Regions from separate parts of the Kocuria sp. CPCC 205297 genome, predicted to be linked through region 2. Evidence: riboswitches for the same ligand, from Rfam matches in the RefSeq annotation. Region 2 holds a riboswitch; each other region holds the start of a gene.
What was found. A riboswitch is a leader RNA that binds a small molecule or an ion and turns the genes downstream of it on or off. The one in region 2 is predicted to bind thiamine pyrophosphate.

Region 1 (5,848 bases), on a different contig from region 2:
CACTGGACCGCGTGGGACTGGCTGACCAACGAGCCCGGCACCCCGCGTCTGACCCGCACCGCTCAGATCGTGCTCGTGGAGGGCGTCGGGGCGTGCCACCGCGAGGCCCGGGCGTTGTTGGACGTCTCCGTGTGGGTCGAACTTCCCGCCTCACAGCGCAAACAGCGCGCCCTGGACCGGGACGGCGCCACGTACGAAAAGTACTGGGACGTGTGGGCGGAGCAGGAGGAGCAGTACCTCGGTGAGGACCCCGTGTGGGAGTCCGCCGAGATCCTCCACCCCGGACCCTCACCCCAGGAACCGGGCACGGAACAGCGGGGCACCCCGTGATTTCGCCCGGTGCCGGGACACCCGCTCCGTCCCCCGCAGCACCCGGACCCGCCGCGGCCGTGCTGATCTCCCCGATCGGTGCCCCGCCGCGGCTCGTGGACCCGCATGAGGCCCACGTGAGCCTCGAGGACCAGGGACTCACCCGCGGGGACGGCGTCTTCGAGACCCTCCACGTCCTGGACGGCACCGCGTACAAGCTCGACGCCCACCTGGTCAGGCTGGAGCATTCCGCGGCGACCGCCCAATTGCCCGCACCGTCCGCGGATACATGGCGCGAGGCCCTGACGACGGCGCTCGCGGCGGCCGGTCCCGGTGCCCGCGACCCCTCGGCCGATCTCGGGGCGGAGCACACGGTCAAGTTGAGCATCAGCCGCGGTGTCCCCGGTGATCAGCCGTGGGCGTGGCTCACGGTCGCGCCCGTCCCCAAGCGGACGTTCGCCGCCCGGCGCACGGGGGTGTCCGTGGTGTTGCTCGAGCGAGGCCACGACCCCGCGGAGGACACCGGATTGCCGTGGCTGCTCCCCGGGGTCAAGACCCTGTCCTACGCGGTCAACATGGCCGCGGTGCGCTACGCCCACGCCCACGGCGCGCAGGACGCCGTGTTCATGACCTCCACGGACCACAGGATCCTGGAGGGCGCCACGTCCTCGGTGGTGTGCGCACGGCACGACGACGGCGCTGCGCCCACCCTGCTCACGCCCGAACCGTCCCGCGGGGTCCTGCCGGGGACCTCGCAAGCCCGGATCTTCGACGCCGCCCGCGAGCGCGGCTGGGCCGTGGACTACGGACCGCTGTACCCCGAGGACCTCTTCGCAGCGAGCGCCGTGTGGCTCACGTCCTCGGTGCGGCTCGCGGTCCCGGTGACGAGCGTGGACGGGCGGCCCGTGGCCTCGGACCCGCAACTCACCCGCACCCTCACGGATTTCCTGCTGGGCCGCCCGGGGCGCTGAGCGCGTCACGGGTGGTCGCGCCCGTACCGCCCGTCCCATCTCGACATGCCCGGGCGCGAGTGCTCCCCCGTCACCTTCGGCGCATCACTGCCAGATGAAGCGGTGCGCCCCCGTGAGCAGGGACAGCGTCACCGCGGCGACCGCGATGAGCACGGTGGCACACCCCACGACCACGTCCACGCGGCCGAAACGGGGCACGCGCGCCCATGTGCGCGGACCCGCCCCGAAACCGCGCGCCTCCATGGTCATGGCCAGGCGCGTGGCCCGGCGCAAGGACTGCACGAGCAACGTGAACGCGAGACCGGCGAACTCGGTGAGAGCGGCCCACGGGCCCCGCGCTCCCCCCGCACCGCGGGCGCGCCGGGCCGCCGCGAGCACACCCCACTCGGTGACCATGACCTCCACGAGCCGCAGGGCTGCGAGCGCCGCGAGCACGAAGCGTGCCGGCAGCTTGAGGGTTTGGGCGAGACCGTCCGCGAGGTCCGTGGGGTCGGTCGTGAGCAGCACGGTGATCCCGGGCAGCGCGGTCGCGAGACCACGCAGGGCGATCGCCCCACCGGCCGCGAGCGACCCCGTGGTGATCGTGATCCACCCCAGGTGTAGCAGGACGGGACCGCCCTCCGGGGAGAGCACCGCGGTCCCCCACCCGCTGATCAGGGCGGCCACCACGATCGGCCATAGGGTCGTGAGCAGCCGCCACGGACCGATCCCGGCGGCAGCGAGCAGGAGCAGTTGGCCCCCGAGCGCCACGCCGCTCGTCACGGGGTCCGCGCTGACCACGAGCACCGCCGTGATCACGAGAGCCCCGAGCAGTTTCACCACGGCATTCGTCCGGGCGAGCAATCCCGCGCGGGCCACGGCGGGCAGCACGCTCGCGACCGTGCTCATGAGCCGAGCCTCAGCTCGTGCGCACCCAGGGCCGCGACCAGATCCCGGTCGTGGGTCACGACCACCACGGCCGTACCCCCGTCCAGCTCCTCGACCAACAGGTCCACGAGCTCCTTCCAGGTCCGGGCGTCCTGACCGAACGTGGGTTCGTCCAGGATCAGCACGCGCGGGGACGCCGCCAGGACGGTGCCCACGGACAGCCGCCGCTTCTGCCCGCCGGACAGGGTGAACGGGTTGGCCTCGGCGAGCTCCTCGAGGCGCAGCCGTCGCAGCAGCTCGGCCACCCGGGCGTCGTCCGCGTCCGCCATCGCGTCGGTGACGCGCGCATCGCGACGGCCCACGCGGCGTCGTCGTTGCCGGGGACCGAACTCGAGTTCCTCGCGCACGGTGGGGCGCAGGAACTGGTGTTCGGGATGCTGGAACACGGTGCCCACGCGGGAGACCAGTTCCGCGCCGTCCCACAGGGAGGGATCAGCGGGCGCGTCGGTCGCGAGGGCGTCCGTGGCCCACACGGTACCGCGCACGGGCAGCAGCAGTCCGGCGAGGGTCAGCGCGAGGGTGGACTTCCCCGCGCCGTTGACGCCTGTGACGGCCAGCGCCTGCCCCGCGCGGACGTCCACGGTGATGTTCTCGGCCGCCGGCGCCGCCCCCGTGCGCACGTCCGGTTCCGGGTACGCTTCCCCGCGCCGCCACGCGGCGAGCGCCCGACGACGCCGCCGCGCGAGCGCCCGCCGTCCCGGTTGGCTCCGGGACACGGCGAGATCGCGGGCGCTCAACAAGGTGGTGCCCGGTGCGGCGGCGGCGGGCACGGTGGTGAAACCACCCGTATCCTGCGCAGACTCCGCGACATCCGAAGCCCTCATGGGCGACGCGGCCGGCGCATTCTCCGTAGGCACAGCGGGCGGCGTGATGCCGTGTGGCGCCGCGGAGGCAGCCGTCTGCCGTACCGCGGGATCCATACCATTCGAGGCATGCACGGGAGTGCGAGTGCGCGGCACCCAGCCGGGGACCCACGTACCCTGGTGCTGCAGCAGGTCCCGGGCGTCCTGCAGGGTCTGCTGCGCGGGGCCGTCGAAGGCCACCCGACCGTCGTCGCCCAGCACGATCACACGGTCCACAACCGGTTCCCACAGGGCCACCCTGTGCTCCACGACCACAAGGGTGGTCCCGTCCTCGCGCACCGCATCGGCCACGGCGCGGCACAGCTGCTGCGCCCCCTCGTGGTCCACGCTCGCCGTGGGTTCGTCCAGCAACAGCAGCCGCGGGCACATGGCCAGGGTCCCGGCGAGCGCGAGACGTTGTTTCTGCCCCCCGGACAGTGCCGTGGTGGGGTGGTCGAGCGGGAGCTCCAGACCCGTGCGCGCGAGCGCTTCCCGCACGCGCGGCCAGATCCGCTCGCGGGGGACGGCGAGGTTCTCGAGGCCGAACGCGACGTCGTCCCCCACGCGCGAGAGGACCACCTGCGTCTCGGGGTCCTGGTGCATGAAGCCCACCGTGCCGCGGGCGTCGCGCGGGTCGACACCCCCGACGCTCAACCCGCCCGATGCGGAACGGCCGTCAGGGTCCTGGTCCACACCGGCCAGTGCCTGCAGGAGCGTAGACTTGCCCGCCCCGGACGGGCCCAGGAGCAGGACGCGTTCGCCGGGCTCGATGATCAGGTCCAGGTCCACCAGACTGGGCGTCTCGCGGCCGGGGTGATGCCATCCGAACCCCTCCAGGACCACCCGCGCGCCCGTGAGCTGCACGGTCGGTTCCGCGGTCATCGGCGCACGGCGCCGGAGGCCAGTGCTCCGAGGACACCCGTGGCCTGCAGGGCCTTCATCACGGCCCACATGAGCAACCCTGCGATCACGGCCCCGGAGAGCGTGGTCAGCGCCGCGTAGACGACCTGCTGATCCAGGGCCCACTCGAAGTTGTACATGATGTTCTCGCTCACGCCCAGGAACAGCCCGGATACAGCCCCACCGATCGCCGCGGTCACGGGACCGAACCGGCGGTAACGGGTCAGGAGGAACACGACCTCCACACCGAGGCCCTGCACCAGACCGGAGAGCACCACGAGCCACCCGAAATGCGTTCCCAGGAAGCCCTCGATCACGGCCGCGAGCAACTCGCAGAACAGGGCCGCGCCCGGTTTGCGGATGATCAGGGCGCCCAGGGTACCCGCCACGAGCCAGCCCCCCGCGATGAGCCCCGCGGACGGCGGGTAGGCCACCGTGCCCGCCGAGACCGCCGGGTACAGGAGGTTGGACCACATCCAGAAGATCACGGCGCACACCGCGGCCAATACGGCGGTGACCACGATGTCCACGACCCGCCACGACGAGCTGCGGTTGCCGCTTGCGCGAGGTGTACGGGTGGGGGTGTTACCGACCTGCGTCATGCTGAATCCTCCTGAAGATCCCAGGAGGGGAAGAACACCACCCGCCGTTGCGAGCGGGTCCTTGAGATACTCGACTCCCTAGCGCCGGTACGAGCCGGATCAGGTTCGAGGGTCTGCGCTCACGCGCACTCTCAGCGCCGCGGTGGCGCTCCCCTGTCGTTGAGACGCCAGTCTAGCCCACGACGGCGGGTGGCCGGGCATCTCGCGTGCCCAGCCACCCGCCGTCGTGCGTACGTCCTACGCGGCCCCGGCCCACCCGTACAGGGGGGCGCGGGACCCGCCGGCTCAGATCTCGCTCTGGGAGCTGCGGGAGGGATCGGAGTCCTTGGACTCGAACTTGGCCACCTGGCGGGAGATCCCCACCTTGATGACGGTGCCCACCACACCGGTGATCACGGCCCAGATGATGATGTCGGTCCAGGCCTCGTCCGGGTCCGGGTTCTTGGCTGGGGGCTCGTTGCCCGTGACCTGCTTCCACACCGCGGACAGGCCCTTGTTGGCCAGGGCCACGCCACCCAGGGACGCCACCGTGCCGAAAATGTCCATTACCTTGTTCATGAGGTTCTCCTTGTCTTGTGGGTGCCGACGGCACCGGGCGGCCGACGACGTCGTGCTCGTTGCCCAGCATACGAAGCGCCGGGCGCGACGGGGCGGAAGGAACCCGGTCCCACCGAGAATTACGTCCTCAGCGAGATTCTTCCTCGCCGACGCGAGCGACGACCTCGCGCAGCTCGTCCTCCACGAGGTTCTTCTGGTTCAGGTGCTTGGAGCGGTAGGCGGCGCGGCCCACCATGTGCGCGGACACGGGCACCGTGAGCAGCTGGAACAGCCACGCGAGGATCATCAGCGGGATCATGCCGGGATTGCCGCTCTCGATCGCCACGGCCGTGAGCAGCAGGAGCAACCCCAGGACCTGGGGTTTGGTGCCGGCGTGCATGCGCGAGAGCAGATCGGGGAAGCGCACCAGACCCACCGCCGCGGCCAGGGACATGAGGGACCCCCCCACGAGGCACAGCAGCGCGATGACGTCCAGGACGGTGTGCCAGTTCATGAGCGCTCCAACCCCACATTGCGCGCGACCGTCACAGACCCCAGGAAGCCCACCAGGGAGATGATCACGAGCAGGATGATGTTGCTGGAGTGGTGGTTGTACACCATCTCGATGGCGAGACCCGCACCCACGATCGCGAGCAACACGTCCGTGGCGATCACCCGGTCCAACAGGGACGGGCCCTTGGCCAGCCGGTAGATCGTGCCCGCGGCCGCCACGGTGAGAATCGCACCGCACACCCACACG
Region 2 (5,848 bases):
AGGACTGCGAATGTCGAGACATCACGCCGCGGTGATCCATGACCGACCGCATTCTCCGCGTGGCTATCGCATCGATTCAGGATGTCCGCCCGAGTGTGCCGCAACCTGGTGCGTGAACTGGATATGACACACACCGGCGCTCGGCACCGACACCCCAGCCTACCCGATCACCCGAAGTCATGCCAGTTGCGCCGCGGCGCGCCGCTCGCCCTCTGGCGACGTCGCCGGGGTCGTCTGCGCGAAGAAAGCCAGCTCGAGCGCGCACGCCCGGTGGAACGCGCGGCGCATGTGCTCCCTGGTGGCCGGGTCCGCGTGGGCGGCCTCCCGGTCCACGATCTCGCGCACCGACTCGGTCGCGGTCTGGAAGTCCGGATCGTCGTATGTGCTGAGCCAGTCGGCGAACGGGTGCTGCGGTCCCGCGACGCGGGCACGACGGGTGAGCTCCGCACCCACGTGGGCGTAGAGCCAGTAGCACGGCAGGATCGCGGCGGAGCCCACCGCGAAGCCGTCCTGACCCGTGCGCGCCAGCAGGAAGTCCGCGTAACTGCTCGTGACGTCACTCGGCGGCATGGGCTCCCGGTCCCCGAGCCGGGCGCGATGCAGCGCGGACTCGAACGAGACCACGGAGGCCGACGCCGCGGCGAAGTGTTCGCGCGAACGCTCGTCCGGGGCGGAGGCCGCGAGCAGGGCCAGCGCCCGGGAGTAGTACTGCAGATATTGCATGTCCTGGTCCAGGTACAGCTCGAACTCGCCCGGGTCCAGGGTGCCGTCCCCGAGGCCCCGGATGAACGCCAGGGCGGCAATGCGTTCACGCACCGGGGCGCTCTCCTCCCACAGTTCGTCGGTGAACCGGGGGCCCTCGGATTCCGCGGCGGCCGTCATCACGAACGCCGGATCCGTGACGAGGTGCTGGACGTGGTGCATGTGGTGCACGGGACCGTTGCCGTGACCCACGTGCAACTCGTCCGCGCCGCGCAGTGCACCACGCAACCATGTGCGGGCCGTGCGGATCGCCTCGGGCCAGTCCCCGGTCCGCGCCACGACCGTGGCCACCGCGGAGGACAGCGAGCACCCGGTGCCGTGGGTGTTACGCGTGTGCACCCTGCGACCCTCGAACAACGCGGCGGGTTCGTCCTGACCGGGGAGCAACAGGGCGTCCGGGGTCGTGTCCCCGGCCAAGTGGCCACCTTTCACGAGGACCCGGGTATGGAACGCCGCCGCGACCGCGCGTCCCTGCTCGAGCGCCTCGTCCCAGGTCGCGGCCACGGGGCGCTCGGCCAGCACCGCGAGTTCCGGGAGGTTGGGGGTGATCAAATTCGCGTGGGGCAGCAGCTCCCGCAGGGCCCGTTCGGCGTCCGGACGCAGCAATCGCCCGCCGGCCGTGGCGACCATGACGGGGTCGATCACGACCACGGGTGCGCGCCCCACCATGAGCCAGTCCCGGACCGTGTCGATGACCTCCACGGAGCCGAGCATCCCCACCTTGATCGCGTCCAGGGTGACGTCCCCGGCGACCGCGTCCAGCTGGTCCCGCAGGACCTGGACGGGTGGGGTGTGTACGCTCACGACGCCCCGGGTGTTCTGGGCGACCACTGCGGTGATCACACTCAGCCCGTACCCGCCCAGTGCGGCGATGGATTTCAGGTCCGCGGCGTGACCCGCCCCGCCCGTGGGATCGGTTCCGGCAATAGAGAGGACGCGGGGTATGGCGGTAGAAGGCGTGGTGTCCACGACAATCCCTTCGCTAGTACGAGCTAGATCAGGTTCGACGGGTGTGTTCTCAGCCGCAGTGCGCAGCACCCCGTGTGTGTCCCCGATCATGCCACAGGGGCACCCGGAATCCCGGGTGCCCCTGCGGTGCTCGCGTGGCGACGGATCCAGCCGCCGGTCACTCAGTCCTGCTTGCCGGTCATCGTGATGTCCTGAGCCTTGATGCCCACACCCACGATGGTGGGCTGGTCACCGGACGCCGCGGGGGTCGCGGCCCCGGCCTCCGCGGTGAAACGGCTGACCTGCCGTTCCTGCGTGTACTCGTGGGTCTCCACCCTCGCGGTTCCGGGCGCGGCCGCCGGCGCCACGGCACGCCGCGACCCACGACGCCGTCGGGCCGGAGCCGCCGGCGCCTCCGCCGGCCGGTTCCCGCCGGCGGACGACGCCGCCCCGGAACTCTGCTGCTGCGCGGCACTCGTCTGCCCTGCACTGGATTGCGCAGTCCCGGAGTTCGACGGCGCGTGTCCGGCGGCCGACCGCTTCGACACGGCCTCTCGCGGCTGGGGCGCGGCGTCCGCATCCTGAACGGCACCCTCGGTCGAGGTTTCGTCCTCGCCCGCATCCGTGAACGCGGCGCTCAGCGAATCCAGGGACAGGGCCTCCTGGGTGCCCTCGCTCCCCCGCTGCTCAGACTGCCCGTGGGGCAGTTCGATGACCTCGCCGTGGATCGTGAGGCTCGCGGACGAGTCCCCACCGGAACGGTCCTCGGACCGGGAATCCCCGCGCGAGTCGTTCCCGGAACCGTCCCGGTCGGAACCGTCGTTCTGCACGGCGTTGTCCTCGCCCTGCTGACCGCGACCGCGGCTGCGCTTGCCGCGACGCTTGCGGCGACGGCGCCCGCCCTCGGACTCCCCGTGGGAGTTCTCGGACGCGTGCTCCCCGCCCTGCTGACCGCGGGAGGTCTGCTGCTCCTGGGAACCGGTGTCCTCGGCCTGCCCGCCCCCGGACTGCGGTGCGGTGCCCTGGGAAGCATTCCGTGCGGCGTCGCCGGACTCGTCGTGGGAGGAGGCCGCGGCGATGTTCGCTAACGCCGTGCGGGTGGCCTCCACGCGCGCCTGGTCCGGCTCGTCCGAACCGTGGTGCTGGTTGCCGTTCCTGGGCTTGTCCTGCGCACCGTTGTGCTGCTTGTTGCGCGAACGCTTACGCTCGTGTCGAGTGCCGCGCTGGTCGGAGGGAGCCGCGCCGGAGCGGCCCTTCAAGGGGTGGTCGTGGACCACGACGCCGCGGCCCGCGCATTCCTCGCACGGCTCGGAGAAGACCTCGAGCAACCCCGTACCCATGCGCTTGCGCGTCATCTGCACGAGACCCAGGGAGGTCACCTCGGCCACCTGGTGCTTCGTGCGGTCCCGGCCCAGGCACTCCACGAGCCGGCGCAGTACGAGATCGCGGTTGGACTCCAGAACCATGTCGATGAAGTCCACCACGATGATCCCGCCGATATCACGCAACCGCAGTTGCCGCACGATCTCCTCGGCGGCCTCGAGGTTGTTCTTGGTCACGGTCTCCTCGAGGTTGCCCCCGGAGCCCGTGAACTTGCCGGTGTTGACGTCCACCACGGTCATGGCCTCGGTGCGGTCGATCACGAGCGATCCGCCGGAGGGCAGGAAAACCTTGCGCTCGAGGGCCTTCTGGATCTGCTCCTCCACGCGCATGTGCTCGAAGAGGTCGTCATCGCCGGTCCAGCGCTCGAGGCGGTCCAGCAGGTCGGGCGCCACGTAGGTCACGTAAGCCTCGATGTTGTCCCACGCCTGCTCGCCCTGGACCACCATGGCGGAGAAATCCTCGTTGAAGACGTCCCGCACGGTCTTGATGGTCAGGTCCGGTTCCGCGTACAGCATCTCCGGGGCCAGCGTCTTGGTGGACTTGGCCTTGTCCTGGATCTGCTCCCACTGCGAGCGCAGCCGGTTGATGTCGTTGGTCAGCTCGGTCTCGGAGGCGCCCTCCGCCGCAGTGCGCACGATCACGCCCGCACCCTCCGGCAACCGGTCCTTGAGGATCTTCTTCAGCCGCTGGCGCTCCACGTCCGGGAGCTTGCGGGAGATCCCCGTCATGGAACCGCCCGGGACGTAGACGAGGTAGCGACCGGGCAGGGACACCTGGCTCGTGAGCCGAGCACCTTTGTGCCCCACGGGGTCCTTGGTGACCTGCACGAGCACGGTGTCCCCGGACTTCAGGGCATTCTCGATCTTGCGGGGCTTGCTGCCCAGCTCGGCGGCGTCCCAGTCCACCTCACCGGCGTAGAGCACGGCGTTGCGGCCGCGGCCGATGTCCACGAAGGCGGCCTCCATGGACGGCAGCACGTTCTGCACCTTGCCCACGTACACGTTGCCGATCAGCGAGTCCTGCTGGGTGTGCGAGACGAAGTGCTCGGCAAGGATCCCGTCCTCGAGCACACCGATCTGGATCCGGTCGTCCTTCTGTCGCACGAGCATCTTGCGCTCCACGGATTCGCGCCGGGCCAGGAACTCGGCCTCGGTGATCACGTGGCGGCGGCGGCCGAACTGCCGGGACTCACGACGACGCTGACGCTTGGCCTCGAGCCGCGTGGAGCCCTTGACCCCGGTCACCTCGTCGCTGCCCGTGCCCTCACCGGCACCGCGCGGGGCGCGGACCCGGGTCACCGAGCCGTCGGACTCGTCCACGAGTTCCATGTCCTCGTCACCGCGACGCCGCCGGCGACGCCGCTTGCTCGTGACCTCGCCGGACTTGTCGTCCTCGCTGTCCACGTCATTGCGCGCGGCCCGCTCGGCCTCGCGCTGGGCGTCGCGTTCCTTGGCGGCCTCGCGCAGTCGGGCAGCCTGCTCCTCGGCGGCACGGCGGATCTCGTCCGGGTCCGGGGCATGGAACATGAGGGAGGCGCCGGGACCGAAGGCCCCGAAGTTCTCCTGGGTGCTGGGCTGGTCGTTCGCGGACTTCTCGACCTGTACAGTCTGCGCGTCCGTCTGTTCCGAGGTGTCGGTCTGCTCGTCGCTCGCCTCGGCCGAGCCGGTTCCTTCGCCGGCCTGCGTCGTCTGCTCGGGCCCGTCGGCGCGCAGAGCGGCCTGCTCATCCGTCTCGCGGGCGCTCTCAGCGGCGTCACCGGCTGCGTCCTCGACATCGAGCGCGATCTCGTCCTCGATACTCTCCGCGGGCTGCTCGGCCTCGGGGATCTCGGCCACTGGGATCTCGCGCGGGGGCGTGTTCGCAACGCCAGCATCGTCGGAAGCGGTGGCCGCGGAATCGGACGTCCCCGGATCCTCGGCGGACGCGTCGGTCGTCGCGGGTTGCCCGGTAGCGGTGTCGGCGGGAACGGCGGCGTCGTCGGCCGGTGCATCAGGCGTGACGGCGGGGTCGGTGGTGGTGCTGTCCTCGACGGGGGTGGTGGCGGCAGTCTCGAGGGGTGACTGTTCCGCGTTGTCCTTCTCAGGTTCCATGTGAAGTTGTGCTCCTGCTCGGGACACCGCCCGCACCCGGGCCCGAGGTGTGCTCGGTCGGTCGAGCCGGTGTTCGCCACGCGGCCGCCGGAAGTCAAAGTCGTACTCGCGGGCGCGGCGTGTGTTACGCACACTGTCCGCGAGCCGGCGGATGCCCGAGTCGCTGGGTCCGTGGGGACCGCGAACTTGCCCCGCTCCGGACGCGCTCGATCCTGTGAGAGCGCGGGTCCGTACCGAGGGAGATCGGTGTTCCTGCCGGGTCGGTTCCTCACGTGCGGCTGAGGCCCGACCATTGGGAGTATCTCACAGTCACCCCGGGCCGGGGTGCATTCCGGGTGGTCCGGACCACATTCCCTCGGCCGGACCACAGTGCGTGTACGGGGAGTGTGCCGGCGTCGCCCGCCGCCACGGGCGGCCCGCGCCCGGTGGGTCGTCATGCGCATGGTCTACGATCGAGCGCGTGAGCCCAACTTCCGCGACCACCCCCCTGACCGACCGGACACCCGAGACGACTCCGGCGCACGCCACCCGTTCGGACCGCTCGTGGGCCGTGCTCGCGGTGATCTTCTCGATCGTGGGTTTCGCCGCATCGGCCGTGCTCGTGGCGGAACGGCTCGCGATCTACAAGGACGCGGGACACCGCACGAGCTGCGACATCAACGCGT
Region 3 (5,848 bases), on a different contig from region 2:
GCTGTGCGAGCGACTGCTCCACAGGGAGCAAACGGTCCACGCTGGCCTGCTTCTCGAGGGCCTCTTCGTGCGTGCGGCCCACGTACGTGACCAGACCGGGCATCACGATCACGGAACCGGGATCACGCCCGGCGCGGGCCACTTCGGCCTTCACCGCCGCGTAGTACTCCTGCGCGGCGGGCAGATCGTAGGCCACGGCGTAGATCCCCTCTGCAAAGTCGGCAGCGAGTGCCTTGCCGGGCCCGGAGGCACCCGCTTGGAAGAGGACCGGCTCCCCCTGGGGGGAGGGCGGAACCGTGAGGGGTCCATCCACCAGGAAGTGGCGGCCCTCGTGGTGCAGGCGGTGCAGCTTGGAGGGCTCAGCCCACCGGCCCTCCGGGTCTGCGGTGACGGCGTCCTCGTCCCAGCTGGCCCACAGGGCGCGGGCCACCTCCACGAACTCGCGGGCGCGCTCGTAGCGCTCATCCTTGGTCGGCATGGCCCGGTAGCCGTGGTTGCGGGCCTCGGAGTCCCACATGGAGGTCACCACGTTCCACCCCGCTCGCCCGCCCGAGATGTGGTCCAAGGACGCGAGCATCCTGGCCGCGTGGAACGGGGTGAAGAACGTGGTGGACACCGTGCACACCAGGCCGACGCGCTCGGTGGCCCGCGCCATCGCGGACAGCGCTGTCAGGGGTTCCAGGCTCCAGCGGGGTCCGCCGGAGACGTCACCCACGCTGTGCCCGTCCGCGAAGAACACCGCGTCGAACAGACCGCGTTCGGCAGTCCGCGCGAGCTCCTCGTAGTAGGCGATGTCCGTGAGGCGGTGCACCGGGGAGCCCGGCGCGCGCCACGCGGCCTGGTGGTGGCCGGCGCCGTAGAGGAAGGCGTTGAGGTGCAGCGTCCGGGCGGGTGTCCCGGGCGGCTGGTTCACCTGGGTGGGACGGGTGGACGCCGCAGGGGCGGCGGACGGGGTCCGCGCGGTGTCGTGCGGGGCGGCCATGTCAGTCCATCACCAGTCCACCGTCGACCACGAGGTTCTGCCCGGTGACGCCGCGGGACCAGTCGGAGGCGAAGAAGAGGGCGGTGTCCGCGAACTCCTCCGGGCTGGTGACCCGACCCAAGGGCGTACCGGCGGCAATGGCGTCGAAGACTTCGGCCGGGGTAGCGGCACTCGCGTCCGTGGTGCGTAGCAGGCCGCCGGAGATCATGTTGACGGTGATGCCCTGCGGGCCGAGATCTTTGGCGGCGGTGCGGGTGAGGGCGAGCAGGGCGGCCTTCGCGGCGGTGTAGTCGTGGTAGGGGACCACGGGGTTCTGGAAGAGGTTGGTGCCGATGTTGATGATGCGCCCCTCACCGGCCTCCATCATACCCGGGGTGACCGCCTGCATCACGTTGAGAGCGCCCACCACGGCGCCCTGGAACTGCTGCGTAAGGTTCTCGGCGGTCAGGTCCTCGAGGGTGGGTCGGGCGTCCCCGTTGAAGCTGAAGTCCACCAGGGCGTTGTTCACGGCCACGGTGATGGGCGCGCCGAAGTGCTCCCGGGCCCGGGCGACCATGTCCCGAACCTGGTGGGCGTCGGTCACATCCGCCTGGACCGCGAGTGCCCTGTCCTCCCCGAGTTCGCTGACCAGCGCGCGGGCCCGCTCCTCGCTGGAGTGGTAGTTCACGACGACGCGCGCGCCCTCCCGCGCGAACGCCCGGCTGAGGTGCTCCCCGAGCCCGCGGGCTCCGCCGGTGACCAGGACGATGGTGTTCTCGATCCGCATGCTCACTCCTGTGGCTCACGGCGAAGAAAGCGGTGCGCCACCTGCGCGGTGCGACCGTGACATCCCTTCGCCAGTACTAACTGGACAGGTTCGACGGGTGTCATCTCAGCCGCTGCGGTCCCCCACTCCGTGCCAGGTGGGCGAGAAGGGGGAGGGTGGCGGCACCCCGTGTCACTGGTGGTCAGTGTAGTCAAGGAGGTTTGGCGAGGATCAAGTGAGCGGATTGACCGAGAAGGATGGGGTCGCAGGGAACCCTGATAGGAAAGTGGCGAGACCAAATAACCGGCAGCGCGCTCGGCGGAGGGGCACGGCAGCCAGAACGGAGACGGGTGAATGTCACACCCAACAGCCGCTTCGCGGGCAAGGAACGTCGGATGGGTGCTGTGGCTCGCAGCGGTACTCGCCTGGATCGGAGGGCTTGTGGCGGAGCGACTCGTGTACTCCGGATCCCTGTCCTGCGAACTGGGCGACGGAAGCTCGATCTACGGTGAGCCGGGGTGGAGCTGGGTGCCACTGGGCCACACATGCACCTGGGAGAACGTGGGCGGCGTGACAGTCGTGGACGAGCCGTCCATGATGACTCTCGTACCGCTGCTGGTCCTGTTCCTGTGGGGAATCAGCCTGATGTTGACTCGTGTTTCCAAGCCACAGCCGCACCGCAGTCCGGGATAACCGGTCCCGCCGGTGGCAGCTCGGTCAAGACAGGCCGTTGCTCGCGGGGCGGCGCGCCGCTCGACGGCGCTGTGCCGCGACTTCTGCACGCCGTTCTTGCACCGCCTTGGTGAGAAAGATGACGGCGAAAAGCAGTTCCAGGGTCATGAGCAGCCATGATTCCCGCGCTCCAATGAAGGTGATCACGAAGAGGGCCACCATCGCGGACCCCAGGATCAGCAAGCCCACCGAATTCCGTTTCAGCATGCCCCCACCGTAGGCAGGTCACTGCCAGATCGTCTCGTGTCCCGGGTCGCAGCGACAGAGAAGCCGAGTGGGTTGCTGCGGGACCACCTTCTTGAAAGCCGCCCCGCGTGCGCCGCGCAAAAGCGCCCTGCTACCCTTGCTGGCTGGTGTGCCGGGAAGTCTGGTCGGCGGTAATGAGCGTGATGCCCGTCGACATTGGAGAAGTCCATGCCCCAGCACCACACGACCACCCCTGCCCACCGTGAGCCCGGATCGCCGGAGCCCGTGGAGCGGGAAGAGTCCTCCGGCTTCGTCTCGGAGCCCGGTTTCTTCAACCATCCTGAGCTCCCGTGCGAGCCCGACCACCCCTCGGGCGGTGTCCTCTCCCGCCTCCAGGACGTCCTGCGCCGCGAGACCGTGGCCGGCATCCTCCTGGTGGTCGCCGCCGTCATCGCCATCGTCTGGGCAAACTCGCCCTTCGCGGAGAGCTACTTCGCGCTGCGGGACCTCGAGGTCGGCTACGAGCCGTGGCACTTGAACCTCAGCCTCGGCGCCTGGGCCGCGGACGGACTGCTCGCGATCTTCTTCTTCCTCGTGGGCCTGGAGCTCAAGCGCGAGTTCGTCGCGGGTGATCTGCGGGACCTCGGCAAGGCAGCGGTGCCGATTGCGGCGGCGGTGGGCGGCGTCGTCCTCCCGGCTCTGATCTACGCGGGCGTTAACCTCGGCAGCCCCGAGACCCTGGGCGGCTGGGCGATCCCCACCGCCACGGACATCGCATTCGCGGTGGCCGTCCTCGCGATCGTGGGCTCGCACCTGCCCAGCGCGCTCCGCCTATTTCTGCTGACGCTCGCGGTGGTGGACGACCTGCTGGCCATCACCATCATCGCGATCTTCTACACGGATGAGGTGCACGTGCTCCCGCTGCTGCTCGCGCTCGTCCCGCTGGCCGTGTTCGGGCTGCTCGCACACCGCTTCCCCCGCTTCTTCGCGCACCGCACGTGGGCCGCGTGGGTGATCCTGGTGCCGCTGGCCGTGATCACGTGGGCCCTGGTCCACGAGGCCGGGATCCACGCCACGGTTGCCGGCGTGCTGCTCGGTTTCGCCGTCCCTGTTCTCGCGGGGAAGGCCTCCGGGGAGCCCGTGGAGCTCGCCGAGCACCTGGAGCACCGCGTCCGGCCCCTGTCCGCCGGGTTCGCGGTGCCGGTCTTCGCGTTCTTCTCCGCGGGCGTCACGGTGGGCGGCTGGGACGGATTGACGACGGCGCTCGCCGCCCCCGTCACGCTCGGCATCATCGCGGGACTCGTGCTGGGCAAGCCCCTGGGCATCATCTCGGCAACGTGGCTCACCACCGTGCTCACCGGACGCAAGCTGGACCCGTCCTACCGGTGGATCGACCTGGTGGGGATCGCGCTGCTGGCCGGGATCGGGTTCACGGTGTCTCTGCTGATCTCGGAGCTCAGCTTCGACCCGTCCGCAGCCGCAGGGGACCAGGCCAAAGTGGCCGTGCTGACCGCCTCGGTCCTGGCGGCCGTGCTGGCCGGCGGTGTGCTGGCGGTCCGCAACCGCCGCTACCGCAGCGCGTCACCCCGGGTGTTCGGGAACGACGCCGCAGAGGCGTAGGGACCGGGGGCTTCCGTCCCCTGCGGTGGTCGTTGCGGAGGGCATGTGCCGGGCGCTTCCCGGGGCCGAAACTGTGTCAGTCGCGAGGTGGGATCGCGTGGAACGGGGCCGTGCCATGGCACTCCACGACGCGCTGAGGGCCCGCATCACCGGGGCCCCAGTGAGTGACGCCGCCGGGCACAACCCGCTCGGCGGCGTCGGCGCTGAACGGGAGCGGGTTCAACCCTCCCGCCACCACGCATCCGCCGGGGTCACTGGCACGGTGCGCTTGTGGCGGGTGCGCAGGAAGGTCTGCTCCAGCTTCTCCGCGATCTCCTCGGGGACGTCCTTGCCCTCGAGGAAGTCGTCGATGTCGTCGTAGCGCAGGCCCAGCTCGTCCTCGTCCGTGCGCCCGGGGTTCTCGTCCAGGAGGTCCGCGGTGGGGGCCTTGCCTACGAGTTGCTCGGAGGCCCCCAGGTACGCGAGCACCTGGCGGTTCTGCCGTTTGTTCAGCCCGCCCAGGGGCAGGACGTCCGCGCCGCCGTCGCCGAACTTGGTGAAGAACCCGGTGACCGATTCCGCCGCGTGATCCGTGCCGATCACCAGCAGGTTGTGGTCCCCGCCCACTGCGTACTGCGCCGTCATACGCACGCGGGCCTTGGTGTTACCGCGGGTGAAATCGGTGAGCTGCTCACCGGTCGCGGCACCGTAGGCGGACTCGAAACCGCGGACGGCCGGCGCGACGTCGTACGTGATGACCCGGTCCGGTTGAATGAATTCGAGCGCCGCCTGGGCGTCGGCCTCGTCGTGCTGGATCCCGTGAGGCAGTCGCATGGCCACGAACTCGGCCTCGATCTCGTCCTCGCGCAGTTTCTCGACCGCGAGCTGGGCCAGGCGCCCGGCCAGGGTGGAGTCCACGCCGCCGCTGATCCCCAGGACGAACCCCGCGGTGTGCGTGGCCTTGAGGTAGTCGCTCAGGAAGTCGACGCGGCGTTGGGCCTCCCGCTCCGGATCGATCTGCGGAGAGACGCCGAGCTCGGCAATGATCTGTGCTTGCAATTCACGCATGCGTTCATGCTAGTGGCCGGTTCCCGCGGGGACAGGGGCCTACCGCCGGCCCGTCCCGTGGCGCGGAGGACGAAGGCCGGCGCTGGGCCCCGGTGCTGGACCCCCACGCTCGGACCCGCCCCCCGGGGGACCTATGAGATGCTGATCACATGAACGAGAACTCCTACGAGACCATTGAAGTCCGCCGCGAGGGACGCGTGGGTGTCATCACCCTGAACCGTCCCAAGGCACTGAACGCGCTGAACGAACAGACCATGCGGGACGTGGTGGCCGCCGCGACCGAGCTGGACCGTGACTCGGGGATCGGCGCGCTGATCCTCGCAGGTTCGGAGAAGGCCTTCGCGGCCGGTGCTGACATCAAGGAGATGTCCGGCAAGTCCGCGTCCGATATGTACCACGAGGACTTCTTCGCGGGGTGGGACGCTTTCGCCCGGCTGCGCACCCCCAAGATCGCCGCGGTGGCCGGTTACGCGCTCGGCGGTGGGTGCGAGCTCGCGATGATGTGCGATCTGATCCTCGCCGCGGACACTGCAGTG

Region 1: it holds a riboswitch for thiamine pyrophosphate, as region 2 does, so the genes downstream of both, RF650_RS04835 (ECF transporter S component) here and RF650_RS06530 (bifunctional hydroxymethylpyrimidine kinase/phosphomethylpyrimidine kinase) in region 2, are expected to answer to the same signal.
Region 3: it holds a riboswitch for thiamine pyrophosphate, as region 2 does, so the genes downstream of both, RF650_RS02560 (3-oxoacyl-ACP reductase) here and RF650_RS06530 (bifunctional hydroxymethylpyrimidine kinase/phosphomethylpyrimidine kinase) in region 2, are expected to answer to the same signal.

The regions. Positions count from the first base shown of each region.
Region 1 covers NZ_JAVKPY010000004.1:112,249-118,096, reverse strand. The annotation lists gene RF650_RS04855 (hypothetical protein) at 1-330, shown strand, start outside; gene RF650_RS04850 (aminotransferase class IV) at 327-1,280, shown strand; gene RF650_RS04845 (energy-coupling factor transporter transmembrane protein EcfT) at 1,365-2,168, opposite strand; gene RF650_RS04840 (ABC transporter ATP-binding protein) at 2,165-3,931, opposite strand; gene RF650_RS04835 (ECF transporter S component) at 3,928-4,551, opposite strand; TPP riboswitch at 4,610-4,716, opposite strand; gene RF650_RS04830 (DUF4235 domain-containing protein) at 4,837-5,109, opposite strand; gene mnhG (monovalent cation/H(+) antiporter subunit G) at 5,237-5,602, opposite strand; gene RF650_RS04820 (monovalent cation/H+ antiporter complex subunit F) at 5,599-5,848, opposite strand, start outside.
Region 2 covers NZ_JAVKPY010000005.1:221,106-226,953, forward strand. The annotation lists gene RF650_RS06530 (bifunctional hydroxymethylpyrimidine kinase/phosphomethylpyrimidine kinase) at 178-1,731, opposite strand; TPP riboswitch at 1,719-1,814, opposite strand; gene RF650_RS06535 (Rne/Rng family ribonuclease) at 1,893-5,183, opposite strand; gene RF650_RS06540 (vitamin K epoxide reductase family protein) at 5,644-5,848, shown strand, end outside.
Region 3 covers NZ_JAVKPY010000002.1:211,402-217,249, forward strand. The annotation lists gene RF650_RS02555 (LLM class flavin-dependent oxidoreductase) at 1-982, opposite strand, end outside; gene RF650_RS02560 (3-oxoacyl-ACP reductase) at 984-1,748, opposite strand; TPP riboswitch at 1,794-1,927, opposite strand; gene RF650_RS02565 (hypothetical protein) at 2,445-2,666, opposite strand; gene nhaA (Na+/H+ antiporter NhaA) at 2,874-4,265, shown strand; gene nadE (ammonia-dependent NAD(+) synthetase) at 4,485-5,312, opposite strand; gene RF650_RS02580 (enoyl-CoA hydratase) at 5,462-5,848, shown strand, end outside.